DNA from 4 places in the Pantoea nemavictus genome. Region 3 is predicted to be linked to each of the others. Evidence: predicted binding sites of a transcription regulator. Region 3 holds the regulator's gene; each other region holds the start of a gene.
The links. The regulator CRP, encoded in region 3, controls carbon source genes, mostly activating them, when cyclic AMP is high. The targets are predictions, from matches to a motif close to ATGTGANNNNNNTCACAT.
Positions count from the first base shown of each region.

Region 1: rhaB (rhamnulokinase) is a predicted target of CRP. The motif match lies at 1,073-1,090, and genes of this name have one in related genera.
Region 2: mlc (sugar metabolism global transcriptional regulator Mlc) is a predicted target of CRP. The motif match lies at 2,478-2,495, and genes of this name have one in related genera.
Region 4: WH298_RS18745 (6-phosphofructokinase) is a predicted target of CRP. The motif match lies at 3,625-3,642, and genes of this name have one in related genera.

Region 1 is NZ_JBBGZW010000001.1:4,231,147-4,236,637, reverse strand. It holds gene rhaR (HTH-type transcriptional activator RhaR) at 1-107, opposite strand, end outside; gene rhaS (HTH-type transcriptional activator RhaS) at 123-944, opposite strand; gene rhaB (rhamnulokinase) at 1,235-2,707, shown strand; gene WH298_RS19545 (L-rhamnose isomerase) at 2,700-3,956, shown strand; gene rhaD (rhamnulose-1-phosphate aldolase) at 3,967-4,809, shown strand; gene rhaM (L-rhamnose mutarotase) at 4,799-5,113, shown strand; gene WH298_RS19530 (TetR/AcrR family transcriptional regulator) at 5,189-5,491, opposite strand, start outside.
Region 2 is NZ_JBBGZW010000001.1:4,223,422-4,228,912, forward strand. It holds gene WH298_RS19490 (nucleobase:cation symporter-2 family protein) at 1-185, opposite strand, end outside; gene bioD (dethiobiotin synthase) at 366-1,067, opposite strand; gene mlc (sugar metabolism global transcriptional regulator Mlc) at 1,173-2,390, opposite strand; gene WH298_RS19505 (LysR family transcriptional regulator) at 2,525-3,421, opposite strand; gene WH298_RS19510 (MFS transporter) at 3,516-4,772, shown strand; gene WH298_RS19515 (hypothetical protein) at 4,942-5,199, shown strand.
Region 3 is NZ_JBBGZW010000001.1:1,736,523-1,742,013, reverse strand. It holds gene argD (bifunctional acetylornithine/succinyldiaminopimelate transaminase) at 1-406, shown strand, start outside; gene WH298_RS07985 (YccS/YhfK family putative transporter) at 403-2,481, opposite strand; gene crp (cAMP-activated global transcriptional regulator CRP) at 2,540-3,172, opposite strand; gene WH298_RS07975 (OsmC family protein) at 3,477-3,881, shown strand; gene WH298_RS07970 (phosphoribulokinase) at 3,979-4,848, opposite strand; gene WH298_RS07965 (YheU family protein) at 4,910-5,128, opposite strand; gene WH298_RS07960 (hydrolase) at 5,131-5,491, opposite strand, start outside.
Region 4 is NZ_JBBGZW010000001.1:4,057,082-4,062,572, forward strand. It holds gene pqqF (pyrroloquinoline quinone biosynthesis protein PqqF) at 1-62, shown strand, start outside; gene WH298_RS18735 (YceI family protein) at 199-783, shown strand; gene dld (D-lactate dehydrogenase) at 1,647-3,341, opposite strand; gene WH298_RS18745 (6-phosphofructokinase) at 3,777-4,757, shown strand; gene WH298_RS18750 (PTS sugar transporter subunit IIB) at 4,768-5,082, shown strand; gene WH298_RS18755 (PTS sugar transporter subunit IIC) at 5,075-5,491, shown strand, end outside.

The DNA.
Region 1 (5,491 bases), 2.5 Mb from region 3:
AACTCATGGCGATGCGGAGGGAAGGAGGGCTGCGGCATGCGCTCGGCCACCGCAATCGGCAGATTGGTGGCCGGAAAATAGTCTTCGCGCGTAAGGATCAGCGACATGAGGAAACGCTCCCGTTATAGCATCTGCTGGCGCTCCGCTCTGGGCGCACAGCCAAATTCCCGCCTGAACAGCGTGGAGAAGTGGTTGCTGTCACCAAATCCACACTGATAGGCGATGTCTGTAATGCGCATATCACTATGCCGCAGTAAATGCCGCGCCTGTAGCAGGCGAAGCCGATTGAGGTAACGCTGCGGCGTATTGCCGGTTTGCTGCTTCATCTGGCGGTGCAGGGTACGCAGTGACAGCGAAAAGCGGTCGGCCAGCGCATCCCACACAATATCTTCACTGTAGTGCTCATTGAGCCAGTCGAGTAACCGATGCAGCCGCGCTTCCTGATCCTGCAATTGATCGTTATGAGCCGCTTCGCGCAACACGATCAGCAGCTGTAGAAACAGCTGCTCCTGATGCGCGTGCCGCTCCAGTGACCAGCCATCCTGCTGCTTCATCTGCGTCACTATCTGCAATGCCTGCGCCATGACTTTGTGATTAATGCGCCAGTGCGAAGCATATTTGTCCTCTTCTTCGCGTGGCAGCAGATCCTGCAAACCCGAGAGAAAACGAAACGCTGCCGGGCTGCGGTAGAGCACATTGGTCAGACACAAATTCTCCGTCTGCTCATAGAGATGGCGATCGTGATCGCGCACAAAGCAAACGCAGCCAGCAGATAACGCCTGCGGCTGACCGTTAAACACATGGATGCCTGAACCGTGCTCAACCAACACAATTTCATGGAAATCATGATGATGCTCGGGAAATGCCTGCTGCGGCACGCGCGGCTCAATGGCGATGGCGTAATTCCCTTCAGGGAAGAAATCTGCGCTATGTAAAACGGTCATGTTTTGCCTCTCAACTCACTTAACTGCAGCCGAGTCTACGCAGGCGTTCAGCACCTTACCTTGAATTTTGATCTGAGTGACGCAGGAAAATGGCTAATTTTTCAAGATCTCAGCCCGGATTGACGGAAATGCGGCAAGGCTCACAACTCTCTCCTTATGTGGTTCTGTGAGCTTTCTCACGAACTTCTTTGTCAGTCTGCCAGCGACTATTACGCACTGGCAGTAAGGGGAAGGTGGCAAAAAGCAGAGATTTCTAAGCTGTAGCCATCTCATTACAGGAAGAGCACGCCATGAGTATGCGTAACATTGTTGCCATTGATTTAGGCGCATCCAGCGGGCGCGTGATGCTCGCACAATGGAATTCAGCGAATCAGCACATCAGCCTGCGTGAAGTCCGCCGCTTTGCGAATCAGCGGGTGCGCCGTGCCGACTATGATTGTTGGGATTTGGACCGTCTTGAGCAGGAAATTCGTCTCGGGCTGGCTCAGTTAGATGAGGACGGTATTGTGCCGGACAGCATTGGGATCGACACCTGGGGTGTGGATCTGGTGCTGCTGGATGCCAACGGGGAGCGTGTCGGTGAAGCGGTGAGCTATCGCGACAAGCGGACGGAAGGTCATATGGCTCAGGCCATCAAGGACTTGGGTAAAGGCGCAATCTATCAGCGTACCGGTATTCAGTATTTGCCCTTCAACACCCTTTATCAACTGCGTGCGCTGCATTTGCAGCAGCCGGATTGGCAGGCGCAGGTTAAGCATGCATTGATGATTCCCGATTATCTGCATTATCGCCTTACTGGCCAGATGAATTGGGAATATACCAATGCCACCACTACCCAGTTGCTCAACATTCACAGCGGCGAATGGGATAGCGATTTGCTCGCCTGGGCTGGCGTCCCTGCAACGTGGTTGGGTAAACCGACGGCGCCGGGCAATACCGTGGGTTACTGGACCAGCGCCAGTGGCAATCAGATTCCGGTGGTGGCCGTCGCTACACATGACACGGCCAGTGCCGTGTTGGCTACGCCGTTAATGCAGGATGATGCCGCCTATCTGAGTTCAGGCACCTGGTCGCTGATGGGTATTGAGAGTTTGCAGCCTTGTGTCAGCGCTGCCGCGCTTGACGCCAACATTACCAATGAAGGTGGCGCAGAGGGTTACCGCGTCCTGAAAAACATCATGGGTTTATGGTTATTACAACGTGTCTGCAGCGAACTGCAAATAACCGATCTCTGCACGCTCATCGCCCAGGCCGAGAAAGAGCCTCTCTGCCGCGCACTGGTTAATCCCAATCACAGTCGTTTTATCAACCCAGACAGCATGGTGCAGGAGATTCAAAACGCCTGTGCCGAGCAGCACATGCCGGTTCCGCAAACCCCAGCCGCCCTAGCCCGTACCATTTTCGATAGCCTGGCATTGCTGTATCGCCAGGTGATTGGCGAACTCAGCCAACTGCGTGGTGCGCCGCTGCGTCAGCTGCATGTGGTGGGCGGAGGTAGTCAAAATCCATTGCTAAATCAACTCTGTGCCGATGCCTGCCAGCTGCCCGTGTTGGCCGGCCCCATCGAGGCTTCAACGCTCGGTAACATCGGTTGCCAGCTGATTGCCTTAGGCGAATTGCGTGACGTTAGCGATCTGCGCTGCTGCATTAGCCAAAACTTCCCGTTAGAAAAATTTGAACCGCTGAACAACGGCGCCTTCGCTGCCCATCAGGCACGCTTCGCGGCGCTGAGCCAACCTGCTAAGGAACTTGCATATGACTAAGCTGATTGAACAGGCCTTCGAACTGGCCAAACAACGCTACGCAGCAATTGGCGTAGATGTGGAACAGGTAATGGCACAACTGGACGGCATTCCTGTCTCGATGCACTGCTGGCAGGGTGATGACGTACGCGGTTTCGAAAATCCCAACGGTGAGTTGACCGGCGGTATTCAGGCCACCGGCAACTATCCGGGCCGTGCCCGCAATGCGGATGAGCTGCGTGCTGACGTTGAAAAAGCGATGTCATTAATTCCGGGCGCCAAACGCCTCAACCTGCACGCAATTTATCTGGAGAGCGATACACCCGTTGAACGTGATGCGATCGAACCTAAGCATTTCAGCAACTGGGTTGAGTGGGCCAAAACGCATAAATTGGGTCTCGATTTTAATCCAAGCTGCTTCTCCCACCCGTTGAGTGCGGATGGCTTTACGTTATCGCACGCGGATAAAGGTATTCGGCAGTTCTGGATCGACCACTGTAAAGCCAGCCGCCGCATCTCCGCCCACTTTGGTGAGCAGCTTGGTAGCCCTTCCGTGATGAATATCTGGGTACCGGATGGCATGAAGGATCTTACGGTTGATCGCCTGGCTCCCCGTCAACGTCTGGCCAGCGCACTGGATGACGTGATCAGTGAAAAACTCAATCCCGCGCATCATATTGATGCGGTAGAGAGCAAGCTGTTTGGTATCGGTGCCGAAAGTTACACCGTGGGATCCAATGAATTCTGCCTCGGTTACGCCAGCAGCCGCCAAACTGCATTAACGCTTGATGCGGGTCACTTCCATCCAACTGAAGTCATTTCCGACAAGATCTCTACGGCAATGCTGTATGTGCCACGCCTGCTGCTGCACGTGAGCCGTCCGGTGCGCTGGGATAGCGATCACGTGGTGATTCTCGACGATGAAACACAAGCCATTGCCACCGAGATTGCCCGCCACAAGCTGTTTGACAAAGTGCATATCGGCCTCGACTTTTTTGACGCCTCGATTAATCGCATCGCGGCCTGGGTTATCGGCACGCGCAATGCCAAAAAAGCGCTGCTACGCGCACTGCTGGAGCCCACCGATCAGTTACGCAAGCTCGAGAGCGAAGGGGATTACACCGGGCGTCTGGCGATGCTGGAAGAGCAAAAATCTTTGCCGTGGCAAGCCGTTTGGGAAGCCTGGTGCCTGCGCCACGATGTCCCGGCTGATGCCAGCTGGCTGAGCGAAGTCCGTCATTACGAACAACAAACACTGCGTCAACGTTAAGGGACAAACTATGCAAAAAATTCTCTCTTCCGCTTTTGTTCAGGAAATGGTTAAAGCGACTAGCGACATGTGGTTAAAGGGCTGGGATGAGCGTAACGGCGGTAACGTCAGCCTGCGTTTATTACCGGAAGAAGTTCAGGATTTCACCACTGATTTCTACGCAGAACCGCGTTGTATCGAATTGACCAAACCTGCACCGGCGCTGGCCAATGATTGGTTCCTGGTAACCGGTTCGGGCAAATTTTTCCGCAACGTGCAGATCGATCCCGCTGATTGCCTCGCGCTGCTGCAGGTGGATGACAAAGGGTTGTCGTACAAAATCCATTGGGGATTAAGTAATGGCGGCTTGCCCACTTCCGAGTTGGCGGCGCACTTCCAGTCACATAGCGTGCGTAAGCAGATCTCAAACGGCGTTGATCGCGTCATTATGCACTGCCATGCCACCAACTTTATGGCGCTGAGCTATGTGGTGGATCTGGATTCCGCGCGTTTCACGCGTTTGCTTTGGGAAGGCAGCACCGAATGCCTGGTGGTGTTCCCGGATGGGGTAGGGATCCTGCCGTGGATGGTGCCGGGTACCGATGGTATTGGTCAGGCTACCGCCGATGCCATGGCAAATCACAGTATTGTGATGTGGCCGTTCCACGGCATATTTGGTGCAGGTCCAAATCTTGATGAGACCTTTGGACTGATCGATACCGCTGAGAAGTCATCCGAAGTGGTGGTTAAAGCGCTTTCGATGGGCGGCATTCGTCAAAGCATCACGACTGAACAGTTGATTGCGTTGGGCGAGCGTTTCAACGTTAAACCGTGGCAGGCTGCGCTGCAGGCGGAGCGCAGCGATGTTGCGTAAAGCCTTTGTGATGCAGGTACATGCTCACTGCCATGATGAGTATCTGCGTCGTCACTCACCGATTTGGCCGGAGCTGGCAGAAACGCTGAAAGCACATGGCGCGCAAAACTACGCCATCTGGCTGGATGAGGAGCGTAATCTGCTGTTCGCTAGCGTGGAAATTGAATCTGAAGCGCGCTGGGATGCGGTGGCGAAAACGGAAGTGTGCCAGCGCTGGTGGGCATTGATGAAAGATTTGATGCCTTCGAATGCGGATAACAGTCCGCTGAGTGCGGCATTGAAACCGATGTTTTTCCTGCCGTAACTCTGATTTGCCTCTGCATGCAGTAAGCGAGCAGAGGCAATATTCAGGCCGGCAATGACGTCGGCCTGAATAATATTAAGCACTTAATTCACAATATCCTGCCAGAGCGGGCCATATGGCCATCTGCGTATCGACAATCTGATCAAGATCTGCACGATCGGCGCCTTCCCGAGCGCGAACCGACATTCCTTGTAATAAGCAGGCCAGATAGCGGGCTAACGTGGTGCTGTTGGCACATTGCGGCAACTCGCCGCGTTGCTGCCTTGTATCAAGAAAAGCCTTCAAGGCTGATTCCTGCGCATGGTGCTGTTGAGCAAGCATTTGCGCCACTTCTTCTGAGCCTGAAGATAACGCGCTGGAAGTACAAATAAAGAAGCA
Region 2 (5,491 bases), 2.5 Mb from region 3:
AGCGACATGCTGATCAGGTAAGGAATCCACGCCTGGAGTCCCAGTACGGAACCGATAATCAGCGGTGGCGTAATAATGCCAACGACGCTGGCCAGTACATGCTGCAGTGCGGCACAAAATGCAGGCAATGGACCGATGCGGTCATTCAGCCCATATAACAAACCTTTTTCATCTGATTGCGACATAACGCGGCTCCGGCAAGATATTCATCAGGGGAGCTGATGCATGAATCACGCCATCGCGAAAGAAACAGCGTGTTTTTTATAATAAGAAATTGAAATCATGAGGATTTAACTGAAGAGGAGGAATGGCCGAGCCATGAAACCATGGGTTCAGCCATTGATCATTTGCTGCATTTTGTTTCATCAGGCGGCGGGCTTTGCACTATCGTCGTGCGACAACACCGTATTCAGTAAAGAAATATCCAGGTAGCCGCTCAGTTCGCGCTGTTCGGCGCGTGGAAGATAAGGCAACTCGCCGAGCAGTGGCGCAGCCAATTTTTCGCGTAAAACCGCAATGATTTCAGCGTAATGCGCTAAACCGGGATTAATACGATTCGCGACCCAACCCACTAATTGCAATCCATCAAGCGCAATGGCATCGGCGGTCAGTAAAGCATGGCTGATGCAACCCTCTTTAATTCCCACCACCAGCACCACCGGCAGATGCTCTTGTTGCACCCATTGTGATAAAGGCTGCCGATTGTTCATTAAACTGCGCCAGCCGCCGGTGCCTTCCACCACCACGCGGGCTGCGCACTCCTGTAACTCCTTCAACCCCTGACTTAGCTGTGCATAATCAACGTGCTGTGACGAGCCGGTGCTAATCGCATCCTCTTCCAGAATGATAGGGTTAACGGCGTGATAAGGCAGAGTGAGACCGGAAGAGTGCTGTAGTAACACTGCATCTTTATTACGTAATCCTTCCGGCGTGAGCTGCGCGTTTCTGGCAACAGGCTTGAAACCTGCGGCGCAGACATTCGCTTGGGCAAAGCACTGCAACAACGCGCGTGAAACCACGGTTTTACCCACCGCGGTGTCGGTACCGGTGACAAAAAGCGTTTTCACCTTTCTCCTCCTTCATTAAAGCGATGTGTAACGTGCGAAGGAGGCAGTTTAAGGAAATGTTTTTGATGGCAGATTGCGTTAGCGCAAACTTAAGGCGGGCTGTCATTATCCCTGCAACAGTTTTACCAATAAATGGCCGCTATATAGCGCGTCTTTTATCAGCGCAGCGCCGCCGAAGGTGCCAGGATCGCTGAAAGCCGTTGGTGTCAGCTGGATTTCGCTACTGTAAGCCGGCAATGCCTGCTGACGAATGGTACTGCTCACCGCAGGAAACAGGACATCAGCCGCCTGATTTAGCGGCGAACCGATAAGTATTTGTTGAGGATTAAAGATGTTGACCATCATTGCCAGCATGCGGCCAACATGATGCCCGACACCGGCGATGACGTCGCGCGCCAAACGATCGCCCTGCTGCGCAGCGGCACAAAGCGTTTCAATGGTGAGTGGCGCCTGATGCAATAGGCTATCTGGCTGCGATGGCAAACGCTGCGCCGTCAGATTCAACAGACTTCCGGTGCTGGCCACGGTTTCGAGACAGCCATTATTGCCGCAATAACACTGCTGGCCATAAGGATCGATTTGCGTATGCCCGATCTCCACCAGGGTGCGGCCACTTTTATGCAGCAGCTGTCCTCCGCTAATCACACCGGCGCCAACGGTTTCATTGATTACAATCTGAATCACATTCTGTGCACCGCTTGATGCACCAAACAGCGCTTCGGCTAACGTCCAGGCAGAAATATCATGCTGCACAAAAACCGGCAAACCGGTGCGCTCTGCCAGCGTTTCGCCTAAGGGCATATCCTGCACGTCATAACCTGGCATACGATGCACCACACCGGATGCGGCGTTGATTAATCCCGGTAAGGTAATGGCGATGGCCGTTAAACGCTCCAGCTTGCTTTGGTGGCGAATAAAGAAGTCATTCACTACATCATGCAGCGTTTGCAGCAGCGGTTTTTCAGCGGTGGCGTGTAACGGCAAACGATCTTCCTGCAACGCGCGCGTGCTGAGATCGCGCAGCGTCAGCGTAATCTGTCCCGGTTGAATGCGAACGGCGAGATAGTGCCAGGCTAACGTATCGAGAATGAGACCAATCGCTGGACGACCGCGGCTGCCCGGCTCCTGAAATTCGGTTTCCTGTACCAGATGGGCATCGAGCATTTCACGCACGATTTTGGTAATACTGGCGGGTGCTAACTGGGCACGTTTAGAAAGCTCAATACGCGAAATCGGGCCGTAAAGGTCAATCAGTCGGTAAACCACACCTGCGTTGGTCTGTTTTATCTGGTCAATATGGCCAGGTTGACTGTACAGATTCACGCCCTGCTCCCATTATTTTCGCGCTTCTAAATAAACAGCAGCTATGGTGATGCAGATTGACCGGCAGCGTCAAATATTTGATTAGAAATGTGATTTATCGCACATAAAGTTTATGCCGCTGCCCGCAAGGTGGTTCAAATCTCTGCGTTTTGTAGCATCAACGACATCATATGAGTCATCTGCGCACTGGGTTCGCGCATTGCTGACCACACCAGCCAAACTTCAGAAATCGCGTCACTCTCCTGTAACGGAATCCATACCACGTCTGCCAGGCGCGCGCGCCGGAATGAAGCCGGTAAAATCGAAACGCCAAGACCGGTCGCCACCAGTCCAAGAATAGTCATCGCTTCGCCCACTTCCTGGGTAATAAAGGGTTTGATTTGATAGCGATGCAGCAGTGCCAGAATTTCACCATACAGCGCAGTTCCACCCTGCGGATCGAAAAACACAAAGGGTTCGTTGGCCAGCGCCTGAATGGAGATCGATTCAGCATCGGCCAGTGGATGCGCCCAGTGCACCACCGCGCAAAGCGGCTCACGCAGCAACACGCGATGCTGCAGATCAGCCGGTAACGGCGTATTACGCATTACCCCCAGATCCAGCCGGTTATCATGCAGAGGCGCCAGCTGCTGACGCGTATTGTTCTCCTGCATCTGAATGTGCACGTCAGGCCAGCGCTGACGAAATTGATAGAGCGCATCCGAGACTAATCCGGTAAAAGGAGCCGAAGAGGTAAAACCAATCCGCAACTCGCCCTCCTGACCACTATGTACACGCGCGGCGCGGCGAGCGGCTTGATCAACCTGCAGTAGTATCGTGCGCGCATCCTGCAAAAACAGTTCGCCGGCCGGCGTAATTTGCACGCTGCGATTGGTGCGCGTGAACAGTTGCGCACCAATCTCCTGCTCCAGCTGTTGAATCTGCTGGCTGAGCGGCGGCTGTGAAATATTCAGACGCTGCGCGGCACGGCCAAAATGCAACTCTTCCGCAACCGCGATGAAATAGCGTAAATGACGTAACTCTATATTCATATGTTAAACGTCTTATTTGAGATTATTAATATATTGTACAACCTATTCGCCCTTTCCTACAGTAACGCTATGCTTCCCAAACCGAGGATGTTCCGTGAGTCGCTCTTCCCAGGCGGTGATACTCGATGAAGACGAGATATCGGTAAAGCCTGCTTCAGCTGCAACCCCTTCAGAATGGATTGAACGCGGATCGCCGCAGTTTATGCGCGTGACGCTTGCCCTGTTCTCCGCCGGCCTTGCCACTTTCGCTCTGCTTTATTGCGTGCAGCCCATTTTGCCGGTGCTGTCACAGCAGTTTGGCGTTTCCCCGGCGCAAAGCAGCATCTCGCTCTCGCTCTCGACCGGCTTAATGGCGTTGGGATTGCTGTTTACCGGTCCATTATCTGATGCGATTGGCCGTAAATCGGTAATGGTCACCGCTTTGTTACTGGCCGCCATTTGTACCCTAATCTCGGCGACCATGAGCAGTTGGCAAGGCATTTTGCTGATGCGCGCATTGATCGGTTTATCGCTGAGTGGCGTCGCGGCAGTTGGCATGACCTATTTGAGTGAAGAGATTCATCCGCGGGTTATCGCCTTTTCAATGGGGCTGTATATCAGCGGTAACTCGATTGGCGGCATGAGTGGACGTCTGCTCACCGGCGTACTCACTGACTTCTTCTCCTGGCGTGTCGCGGTTGGGGTGATTGGCTGCTTCGCGCTGGCGGGTGCGCTGATGTTCTGGAAAATTCTGCCGGCATCACGCCACTTTAGGCCCGCCTCGCTTCGTCCGCGCAGTTTATTGATCAATTTCCGCCTGCACTGGCGTGATAAAGGTCTGCCGCTGCTGTTTGCCGAAGGCTTCCTGTTAATGGGCGCGTTCGTCACGCTATTCAACTACATCGGATATCGTCTGCTCAGCGCGCCGTGGTCTTTGAGCCAGGCGGTGGTGGGTTTACTCTCGGTAGTGTATTTGACGGGGTCATGGAGTTCGCCGAAGGCCGGTGCCATGACCAGCCGCTTCGGGCGCGGCCCGGTCATGATTGCTGCCACCGCGATCATGCTGGTTGGTCTGCTGCTCACGGCGTTCAACTCGCTGTGGCTAATCTTACCTGGCATGATGCTGTTCACCGCCGGCTTCTTTGCGGCACACTCGGTGGCCAGCGGCTGGATTGGCCCGCGCGCGCGCCGCGCTAAAGGCCAGGCATCGTCACTCTATCTGTTCAGTTATTATGTTGGCTCTAGCGTGGCGGGTACGCTGGGCGGGGTTTTCTGGCACAGCTATGGTTGGAACGGCGTCACCGCGTTCATTAGCCTGCTATTGTTAATGGCTTTGCTGGTTGGCTGGCGTTTGCAGTGCCGAAAACTGTAATACCTTTCATCTTTTAAGCGGGGCGTTAGCGCCCCGTTCTCTTCTGCGGTCCACGTCATCCGGCATTCTGCCAGTCCCAGATAAAACAAAACGGCCATTCATCGCTATAATTCATTCCATTCCAACAATAGTTAGACTTTTTATTATTTCACAGCAATGAGGCCGTAAGATGGAACTCTATTATTACGTCGATAAGCATGCCGGCTATAACGACAACCATGTAGTACATGCAACGGGATGCCCGTTCTTACCTTCCGATAATGCACGGCGTTTTCTGGGTACCTTCTACACGCCCAACGCGGCTATTCAGCAGGCGCGTAAATTTTATGCCAGCGCGTTAGGATGTGAGCACTGCTGCCCGATTGGGCTAAAAAAAAACATGACAACCCAGAATAGCGTGGCACTAAAACATATGGTGAGACTCTGATAATAGTGGTCTGAGAATGGCCGGGCAGCGAAGTCATTTTGTTAAGCGGTACTGAGGCGTTTCATAATAACGATAAAATTCAGCTTAATATTCACTGGATCTTCCTGCAGCTTTTCAGCGGTAAGATCCAGCCGTCCATTCTCAGCGCTAAGGTCGATACGTCGCAGCAAGAAACATTAATAACCTCAGGCTATTAACCACGCTTTCGGCGATAAAAAATATTCAGTAATAAAAGCCCGACAAAAGGTTTCCCTCAGCTCATTAATGCTCCACAATAGCGGCAATTTGTGAC
Region 3 (5,491 bases):
TGCATCGGTGATGGCGCCGGGCGTACATGGCACCACCTACGGCGGCAATCCGCTGGCCTGTGCGATTGCTGAAACCGCGCTGGATATCATCAACACACCGGAAGTACTGGAGGGTGTGGAAGCGCGCCGTCAGCAATTTGTTGAAGCGCTGCAAGCCATCGACAGCAAATTCGATATTTTCAGCGAGATTCGCGGCAAAGGCCTGCTGATAGGTGCCGCGCTGAAGCCGCAATTCGCCAGCAAAGCACGCGACATCCTCAATGCTTCTGCAGAGGAAGGGCTGATGATTCTCACCGCCGGCACCGATGTGATTCGTTTTGTGCCGTCGCTGGTGATTGAGCCAACCGATATTGCCGAAGGCATGACGCGTTTCGCGACGGCGATTGAAAAGGTGCTGGCCGCTTAATCTGCTTTCGGACGTAACACCTTGAGCCAGCGGCCATGATGCGGTCGCTGGCTCCACGCCAGTGAAGAGATGGTGTGCATGACGTTAAGGTGCTGCAAAATCCGCTTCACATGCTGTTCGACAATCGTAACCGGCCCTTCGTTAAGATTCTCCGGCGCTTCCAGAATATTGCTGTCGTTGCCCGGCCCGTCATACGCCAGCCGCTGCTGGCAACGCTGCAGCGCAATTTCACAAGATTGCAGATAACGTTCCGCCAGCTTCGCCGTCAACATGGTGTGCTCGCGCGCCAGAATCGTCATGGCGTTAATGTGCTCAACGATAAACTGGCTGTGCGTCACCCACATGCGCATATCTTGCAGATATTTCAGGTTAAAGCCCGGCTCGCTCGACGCCTGGTTCAATGAGTTGAACAGCGCGTTGTGTGCCTGGTTAACCTTGATACGCTGATACGCCAGCTTCTCGGGCGACTGCTCCGGGCCAAGCAGTAGCTGCAGCGCTTCCTGATATGCTTCCAGCGCATCGTGCGCATTCTTGCGCAGCAGTCCGCTTTGCCACTGCGGCCACAGCCAAATCATGCCGGCGAAAGCAATCAGGCAGCCCATCAAGGTATCCATCATGCGCGGCAACAAGAACTGCGCGCCGTTGAGCGACAGCAGCTGCAGCGAATACACCGCAGTGACGGTGAAGCCAATCATCGACCAGCCATAATATTTCCGCGTGATCAGATAGCTCGCCAGCGTGATGCCCAGCATAAACAGCAAGGTGATTGATTCTGGCACCGCCAGCTGCAGCGAGGCCGCGGCAATCAATAAACCGGCAAAGGTGCCCAGCGCACGGTGCTGAATACGCACGCGCGTGGCGCTATAGCCGTTCTGGCTGACGAACATAATCGTCATCAATATCCAGTACGGTTTAGGGATATTAAAGAACAGTGCCAGCGAGCTGCCAAACATCAGCATCACGGCGAAGCGGGCCGCAGTGCGTAAGGCGGTGGATTTGAACGACAGATAACTGCGCAGTGCTGGCAACAGCGGCAAACGACGTTGACGATCGGCCATCAGGTCGCGCGTGTAGAGCGGTTTCTGCGTGCGCAATACGCGGGCGATGCGGCTGAAGTGGTAGAGGCAGAAATTGCCGACCGGATTATCCGGATGCTGGCGGGCAATTTTCTCTAGCGCGCCGAGCTGTTTCTCCATATGAAAGCGATCCGGCAGCTGATGATAGAGAATGGCATCGGCCAGCACGCGTAACCGTGCGGAGATAATTTTGGCGTTCCAGCGGATCACCGCTTCAGCGTGACTCTCCTCCACCAGCTTCTGCACCTCTTCAGGCTGATGCAGGCTGACCGAGATGTGTTCCTGTAAATCCAGCGCCACCTGGAAGGCGCGCGTCAGGCGCTTGTGGCTGTTATCGCGGCTGGCCGACAGCATATGCATTTGCTGGTAGCAGGTGGTAATGAGATCGACCGCCTTTTGCTGACGTGCCAGCAGCGGTGGCAGCGCTTTTTCCGGATCGGTTAGCTGCGTCAATAAGGTGTACTTGGCATCGCAATAATCGGCCAGTTCGCGGAACAGCAGGCTGAGTGATTCGCGCATCGGCTGCTCTTTCCACAGCCAGAACCAGAACCAGTTGAATAAGCCGTACCACAGCGTGCCGCCAATATAGAGCAGCGGCGGCACCCATATCGGCATGCGCCTAACCAGGCTGAGCGTAAAGATGGCGGCGATTAAAGTGGCGGGCAGCAGGCGTGCATGCAGCGGGCCGATTTCGCCGGTTACGCCGATCAGCAGCGGCAGCGCCAGCAGGATCAGCGGCAGCGGAATCTGGTAAGCGGTCAAAATTTGCATCAGGAAACTGCCGGTGGCAAACAGCGAACCACCGACAATCAGGCGTTTGAAGAAGCGTTTATGCGGCGTATCCAGACCCGCCATATTGCAGCAGGCAGGCACTAACGAGAACAGCAGACCTTTTTGCAGATCGCCAAACAGCCAACCGAGAGCCACAGGCAGGCACAGCACCAGCGTTTGCCGCAGCGCATAGTTGACTTCAGGATGATAGATGATTCGGCGCCACATCAGCTCATCGCAAATAGAAACGGCGCGATGTTGCCATCACGCCGTGGGTGAGAAGAAATTAGCGGGTGCCGTAAACGACGATGGTTTTACCGTGTGCGGAGATCAGATTCTGATCTTCCAGCATTTTCAGGATACGGCCCACAGTTTCGCGTGAGCAGCCCACGATCTGACCAATCTCCTGACGGGTGATTTTGATTTGCATGCCGTCTGGGTGAGTCATCGCATCTGGCTGTTTAGCCAGATTAAGCAGCGTTTGCGCAATACGTCCTGTCACATCAAGGAAAGCGAGGTTGCCCACTTTCTCCGATGTCACTTGCAGACGACGCGCCATTTGCGACGAAAGTCGCATTAAAATATCCGGGTTTACCTGAATCAGCTGACGGAATTTTTTGTAGGAAATTTCAGCCACTTCGCAGGCAGACTTCGCACGCACCCAGGCACTACGTTCCTGGCCTTCTTCGAAAAGACCGAGTTCGCCGATGAAATCTCCCTGATTGAGGTAGGAGAGAATCATCTCTTTGCCTTCTTCATCTTTAATCAGTACCGCTACGGAACCTTTAACGATGTAGTACAGCGTTTCCGCTTTCTCACCCTGATGGATGAGCGTGCTTTTGGATGGATATTTGTGAATATGGCAATGGGACAGGAACCATTCGAGTGTAGGGTCTGTTTGCGGTTTGCCGAGAACCATTCGCTATTATCCTCTGTTGTAATCGTGCCCAAAATACAGGGGGCATTTTTTCCCTGTCAGGCGGTTTAATCGTCGAGCGTTTCCAGTAATGGAAAAATTATTCCGGGTCATTCTTAAGCTACGCTTTTGATTCTTCCCGCCTTCGTCTGTAACGACGAAAATATTTTCAGCACTGTTTGTAGCACAGCTTTTGCGAGCTGTCTTGTGTTGTCTCGCTTCAGCAAACGGGGGAATAGTCTGGATTGCTGTTTATCAGGTGAAAGCGTAATCTGGCGGCAAAACCGCCGCTTCAGGAGAAAGAATCATGCAGGCACGAGTGAAATGGGTGGAAGGTCTTACCTTTCTCGGAGAATCCTCATCCGGTCATCAGGTATTAATGGACGGTAATTCCGGTGATAAAGCGCCAAGTCCTATGGAGATGGTGCTCATGGCCGCCGGTGGTTGTAGCGCCATTGATGTGGTGTCGATTCTGCAAAAAGGGCGCAGCGATGTCGCCGATTGCGAAGTCAAACTGACGTCAGAACGCCGCGAAGAAGCTCCACGCATTTTTACCCATATCAACCTGCATTTTATCGTCAGCGGCAAAGCGTTGAGCGATAAAGCCGTAGCGCGCGCGGTTGATCTCTCTGCGGAAAAATACTGTTCTGTGGCGATTATGCTGGGCAAGGGCGTGGAAATCACCCACAGCTATGAAGTGATCGAGCTTTAATGCTTCCAGGTGCGCATCAATGCGCACCCTACGAAATCATCGCGTTTTTTGTAGAGTCGCCATTCATGGCGACCGGTTCCATACCGGCGAGTAACCCTCACTCAATCCGTTTTCCTTCAATTAGTCGCTGAACCAGCGGTAGCATTATCAGTTCCATCGCCAATCCCATTTTGCCGCCCGGCACCACCAGCGTATTAATGTGGGAAATAAACGATCCCTGAATCATCGCCAGCAAATAGGGGAAGGCGATACCTTCCAGCCCGCGGAAGTGAATCACTACGAAGCTTTCATCGAGTGATGGAATTTCACGTGCGGCAAACGGGTTTGAGGTGTCAACGGTTGGCACGCGCTGAAAGTTGATGTGCGTGCGTGAAAACTGTGGCGTGATGAAGTTGATGTAATCCTCCATCGAACGCACCACCGAATCCATCACCGCCTCACGTGAATGGCCGCGCTCGCCGGTGTCGCGCACCAGCTTCTGAATCCACTCAAGGTTAACAATCGGCACCACGCCCACCAGCAGATCAACATGCTCCGCCACATTCTGCTGCTGTGTGACCACGCCGCCGTGTAAGCCTTCATAGAACAGCACATCGGTGTTTTCCGGCAGCGGTTGCCACGGCGTGAAGGTGCCGGGCACCTGATTCCACGGCACGGCTTCATCGTAGGTGTGCAGATATTTCCGCGATTCGCCCAGGCCGGTTTGGCCATAATGCTTGAACGTTTGCTCCAGTAAGCCAAAGTCGTTGGCTTCCGGGCCGAAATAGCTGATGTGGCGGCCGAGATCGCGCGCTTTGCGGATCGCCATGTCCATTTCCGGACGCGTGAAGCGATGGAAACTGTCGCCCTCTAATTCCGCCGCATGCAGATTAAGCTGCTGGAAAATCTTGCGGAAGGCGAGGCTGGTGGTGGTGGTTCCGGCACCGCTGGAACCGGTGACGGCAATAATTGGATGCCTGGCTGACATAACAGAGCTCCCTGTGAGGTCCGGCGATGAGCATTGTTACCACGAATTGCGCTTGGGTGCATCAGCCGCGGAATTCACCCTTCGGCATGATATTGATGGATTCATGCAGTTCTGACCACACTAACACGACGTCGCCGCGCTCCAGCTGACGCCGCACATCGGCAACTTTTTGCAGCAAACTGCGCTCCTGCTCGCCGTAATCGGTGCCTTCGCGTAACACAAAGGTTTCAATCAGATTTTCCAGCGTGTCCGCTTCGAGTTCTTGCCAGGGAATAATCACAATTACACATCCAGATACGTTGAGAGCCAATCGGGTACGCGCTGTTCCAGCCACATTTTTGGTTTAAGCAAGCTGCCGCCGACGAAGCCAACGTGGCCACCGTGCTGCGTCAGCTGATACTGCGTGGAGGCTGACAGCTGTTCGGGGCGCGGGATCACGGCATCGGTCATAAAAGGATCGTCTTGCGCATGGATGATCAATAACGGTTTGCGCACGCCGGTCAGCAGCGGCATGGCGCTAGCACGTTGATAATAGTCGTTCGCGTCAATAAAACCGTGCGCACGTGCGGTTATCGCATCATCAAATTCGCGTAAGCGGCGAAAAGCGCGCAGTTGGCTGAGATCGACCGGCAACGTGCCGGGC
Region 4 (5,491 bases), 2.3 Mb from region 3:
ACTATCGCCTGCTGCGTGAAAGGCATCGCTGGTTGATTTTGTTCGCAAATAAAATGGAATGAAACCTTCGCAGTCTGTAATTGTTTCCATTTGATATTTTTGAATATATTTGACAGTCACCAGCAAATCTCTTCACTGGTTAGTTAGCGGGTAAAGGGCGACACTCACTGCATTATCCCGATCTAAAAGGAACTGCGAGTGAAAAACGTTACCCGTCTTGCGCTGCCACTGTTGGCGGCGGCTACGCTTTATGCCCCCTTGTCACAGGCTGCAGCGATGCACTATGCCCTCGATTCGGCGCACACCTCGGTCATCGTGACCTGGACGCACTTTGGTTTCTCTCACCCGACGGCCGATATCCCGAATAGCAAAGGGTCAATCGTATTTGATAAGGATCAGCCGCAGCAGTCGCGCGTTGATGTCACGCTGCCGATTACGCAAATTGATACCCACGTACCTGCATTGACCAAAGAGTTTCTCGGTGCTGAGTATTTCGATACCGCAAAATATCCTTCAGCGGTATTCCACAGCACCAAAGTGGAAGCCAAGGGTGATAACAAATTCGACGTGGAAGGTAACCTGACGTTGAAAGGGATTACCAAGCCGGTCACCTTGCATGCCACGCTGAATCAGCAGGGTATGCATCCGATGGTGAAAAAAGAGGCGATTGGTTTTGATGCCACTGGCGTGATTAAGCGTTCGGATTTCAAGCTGGATAAGTATGTGCCAGCGGTAGGCGATGACGTGACGTTGACCATCTCAACCGAAGCATACGCGAAATAATCGCATCGATGTTTGCTGAGTCAAAATCGCGATGAATCCGCCAGGACGCGCATTCATGGTGACCAGGTGCGCTTGAATGCGCACCCTACGAAATCCCGCTAAATAACCGTAGGGTCGCCATCAATGGCGTAATGCACGTCGGTTAAGCAGCGTACTGGCTCTGCGGGGGTTCCGCCCGCTATGCATATGGCAGTTTCAGAATGTGTGAAGCCGGCGGCCGGGCTAAGGTCCGAAGGCGCGGACCTTAGCAATCCGCGCCTGCGCCGTCCTCGCTGTTCCCTCGCTTATCACTCCGGCCTGACGGACCGCGCGGATTCGCCATCCCTGGCTCATGCCGCGCTTTCGCCGACGTCCTGTCGGCTCATCCTGGCCGTCCCTCTGCGCTCGGCGCTGCGGATAGCGCTCAACACCGTTGCCTGTCATTACCGCATCTGATTTGAAATTTTGCTGGCTGAAGATTTTGGGTTACCGGGTCGCCATGAATGGCAACCCTACAGGCGTTCCAGCGATGATGATTTAGGAATAGGCATTGCTGCTGCAGCGCGGGTATTGAGGCGACATCCCAGCCCGCTGAGCGAGTGAGGGATTCCAGGGCGAGCCGCAGGGATGCGGCGAGAGGCGGCGCTGAGCAGGAGCGAATCGCCGCCGGTCCGTCAGGAATCGTGAGGGAGCGAAGGCACCGCGTAGCGGCGGGATGGGCTGGCGCAGGGCCGGGGAGTGAAGAGGGCGTGGCCCAGACGCCCTCTTCTCGGTCGCCGCACGGCGTAGATGAAACTGCCTCAGCCGATGGCGAACGAAAGTCGCTCAGCGCTTAACTGATCGGCATTACGCCATTTATGGCGACCTGGCTGCCGATGCTACATTTATCGCCAAAACTTCTTCTTACTGGTTTTGCCAATCCCCGGATTGCAGCTGTTGGTAGGATCGAGCTGCTTCCAGTGCTCCACGTGCTCACATGAAGCCTCATACAGATGTCCGACATTGTGCTCGGCGGGGTATTTAGCCCCGCGCTGCTCCAGATACCGCTTCACCTCTTCCTTAAACACTTTGGCGTCGTAGCCCGGTTTCAGCACGTAATCCTGGTGATTCACAAAACAGAAGAAGTGCCCACAGCATGAATCGACCTGCACCTGCATCGCCAGGTGATCCGGTAGCGTCAGGCGCCACGCATCATCATTTCGCCGTAGCGCCACGTCGAAGGCCACCAGCCGCTCGTTGGGGTTGTAACCCAGCGCATCGCAGTAGGAGATGGTGCAGCCGCCCACGCCAAAACGCACCAGAAACGCATCCGCCGCTTCACGTGCATCGCAGTGGAAAAAGCCGCCCGCGTGCTCTGCAAAGAATGACTGCAACAGCGCTTGCAGTTCAGCGGTTTGCTGCGACTCGACTTTAATCATCAAATGGTGTTGATACTCGCTGCGGTAAGCCATGATGCGCGGCGCGATAAAGCCCGGCGTCAGTTGGTTAAAGCATTGCAGCATCCGATCAACAAAATTGCGTGGCAGGAACTTCAGGTGACTGACGCGCACATCCCATTTGGCTTTCTTTGCCATCATCTGTGGAATTGCCTGCGGACCGAGTTTGCGGATTGCCAGATACATATGCTTGGCGTAGCGCACCGTCAAATCAAAGGCGTTGCGATGGATATATTCCGCCTGCAGAGGTAACTCGCTCATGCGGGTTAACAGATAACGCCGCAGTTCAACCAGCACGCTTTCATCATCGGTGCCGATGTAAAAGGTATCGCTGCCGGCACTGGCTTCGAAGGTGGGCAAGCGCACGGCAAACACCACCACTTTTCCTGCACTGCCGGCGCTGTCGTGCAGGTAGCGCAGGTCACCGTTAAAGCGTGCCGGAGAGTCTGCCGCGACGTCACGCAGGCGATCGGCGTAATCATCAGCCCAGATTTTCCCCTGCCAGTCGGGCTGCTCGCCGGTTTGATAGCGCTGCTGCATCAGCGCGTCCAGCATTGCCTCCGGCGTCTCGCCCAATGCAATACCCAGGTGATTGACCAGCTCTAATCGGCCATCGTCATGAATACGCGCGAACAGCGACTTCTCGGTAAAGGCCGGGCCGCGGCGAATCAGCGAACCGCCGGAATTATTACAGATGCCGCCCACCACTGACGCGCCGATGCAGGACGAGCCAATCACCGAATGCGGCTCGCGGCCCAGTGGCTGCAAGGTGTGCTCCAGTTCGGTGAGGGTGGTACCGGGAAACGCAATCACCTGACGCGCCTGATCGATCACCTGCACACCTTGAAGCTGGCGGGTGCTGATGATCACCACATCGCGATCGTAATCGTTGCCGTCGGGCGTGGAGCCACCGGTGACGCCGGTATTCGAGGCCTGCATCAGTACGATGACGTCGTGCGCCACACACACCTGCAACGTTTGCCACAGCTGTAATAAGCTTTGCGGTAACACCACCGCCAGCGCTTCGCCACGTCCGACGCGGAACCCTTTTATATACCAGGCTTTATCATCAGCATGGGTTAATAACTGCTTGTCACCCACCACGTCAGCCAACTCACGCAACATTTCCTTCTGCATGCTCATCTTCTCTCTTATTTATTCTTTATCCGCCACGGTATTGGACAAGCGCAGCCGCATTGAGTCAATCATTGACTGGCACTGGCAGGGAAATAACGCACGCAATCATTATCCCTTTATCTTTTACGGAATAAATGTCAGTGAACGATAAAAATGCGCGGGAAATCACAAAATAGATCGAAAGAAAACGAGCGTTAGCGGCGTTAATTATACCGGTAAGTTTAGCTGGCTGATTTAAATATAACAGTATGATTTTGGTAGATATTGTTATCAAAAGCCTGAAATGTGGATGTGATTTAAATCACAAAATTAAGCCATCAACAAGCGCTGTCAACGATCTCAACAGGGAAATTCATGGCAAAAGTGTGACATCCGTTGCAAATAACAAGTCGGTTAATCGGAAGAATGAATATCAGACGCACAGCATGAAGGGTGATGACAATGAGAATTGGCATGGTGATCAGCGGTGGCGATGTCACCGGGATTAATAACTTTGTGTACCAAATATCGCGCTTAACGCAGGCGGAAATGGTGTTATTCAATGGCGGAATACCGGGTCTGCTGGAAAATAATCACCAGGAAATATCCCAGCGCGATTTAGTGGATTATGCCATTGCCGCTATTCCGGTAATGCAGTCGGGACGCACCAGCAAAAAATTAATTCGGCCCGAATATGAGAGCATTGCTAAACATCTTAAGTCGCTGCGTATTGATGTGTTAATTATGGCCGGCGGCGATGGTTCATTGCAATTCCTGCATACGCTAAGCGAATTTGGTGTCAACTGTTTCGGCGTTGGCATGACCATCGATAATGACGTATTTGGCAGTGATTACAGTATTGGATTCTCCACCGCCTGCGAGCAGATATTAAAAGAGGTGGCGAAATTACGCAATACCGGGCGTGCGTTAACCGGTCGCGTTTTTATGGTGGAGTTGCTCGGCGGCTATTGCGGCGAATTAACCCTGCAGTCGGCGATCAAGTCTAATGCGGATTTCGCGCTGATCCCCGAATGCCAGATTGCGCCGCAGGAGCTGGCTGAGCGTATCACGCAGCGGCTGGCCGCGCAGAACAGCGTGATTATTTTGTGCTCGGAAGGCTATACCCGTGAATATTCACCGGGCTTCCAGGGTGCTATCGACACCTTAATTAAACAAATTGAACCGTTAATCGGTGTCCGTATTCGTAAAACCATTATCGGTTACGGCCTGCGTAATGGCGACCCTACCTGTGAAGAGATTTACCAGGGCACCATTATGGCCAGTGAAGTCGCGCGTTGTATTCAGTCGGGAATGCGCAATAAAGCGGTGATTATTAATGGCAGTAATCGACCGATTCCGATTGATTTAATAAGCATGAAAAAACGCCTGGTCGATACTGAAGGGCATCATTATAAACTCGCTAAACAACTGCAAATTCTGTGAGGAAATAGCCATGCTGAAAATATTATGTGTCTGTGGATGTGGTCTGGGTTCTAGCTTTGCGATTGAGATGAGCGCCAAGTCGGTATTAAAGAAACTCGAAATCGATGCTGATATCGATCACACCACTATTTCTGAAGCCAACGCCTTTAAATCCGATATGATTTTAACCCAGAAAGCCTTCGCTGATGTATTAAATGCCGATGCCAGCCCGGAACAAATTAAGCGGGTGATTATTCTCAATAAGCTCACTGATAAAGCCGAAATTGAAGAAAAAATCGTGGCGTTTATGAAAGAACGTAACTTAAAGGTTGCTAATCATGAATAGTGTGATCGACTTCCTGGTAAAAGATCTATTAGGGCAGGCATCAATATTGATCGCCTTTATTGCCCTGATTGGTCTGCTACTGCAAAAAAAATCGGCGGGAAAGGTGGTGGAAGGCACCTTTAAAACCCTGCTCGGTTTCTTAATTATGATGGCCGGTATCAACATTATTGTTGGTACGCTGACCTTCCTCAACACCATTTTTACCCACGGTTTTGGCATGCAGGGTTATATCACCGACGTTGCCGCCATCGCCGGGTTAGCTAACCGCGAGCTGGGTTCAGAAGTGGCGCTGACGCTGTTGGTGATCTTTATCGTCAATATCATCATTGCGCGTCTGACACCGTTCAAATACATCTTCCTGACCGGTCAGGCGCTGCTGTGGATGGCGACAATCGGTGCGGTGATTGGC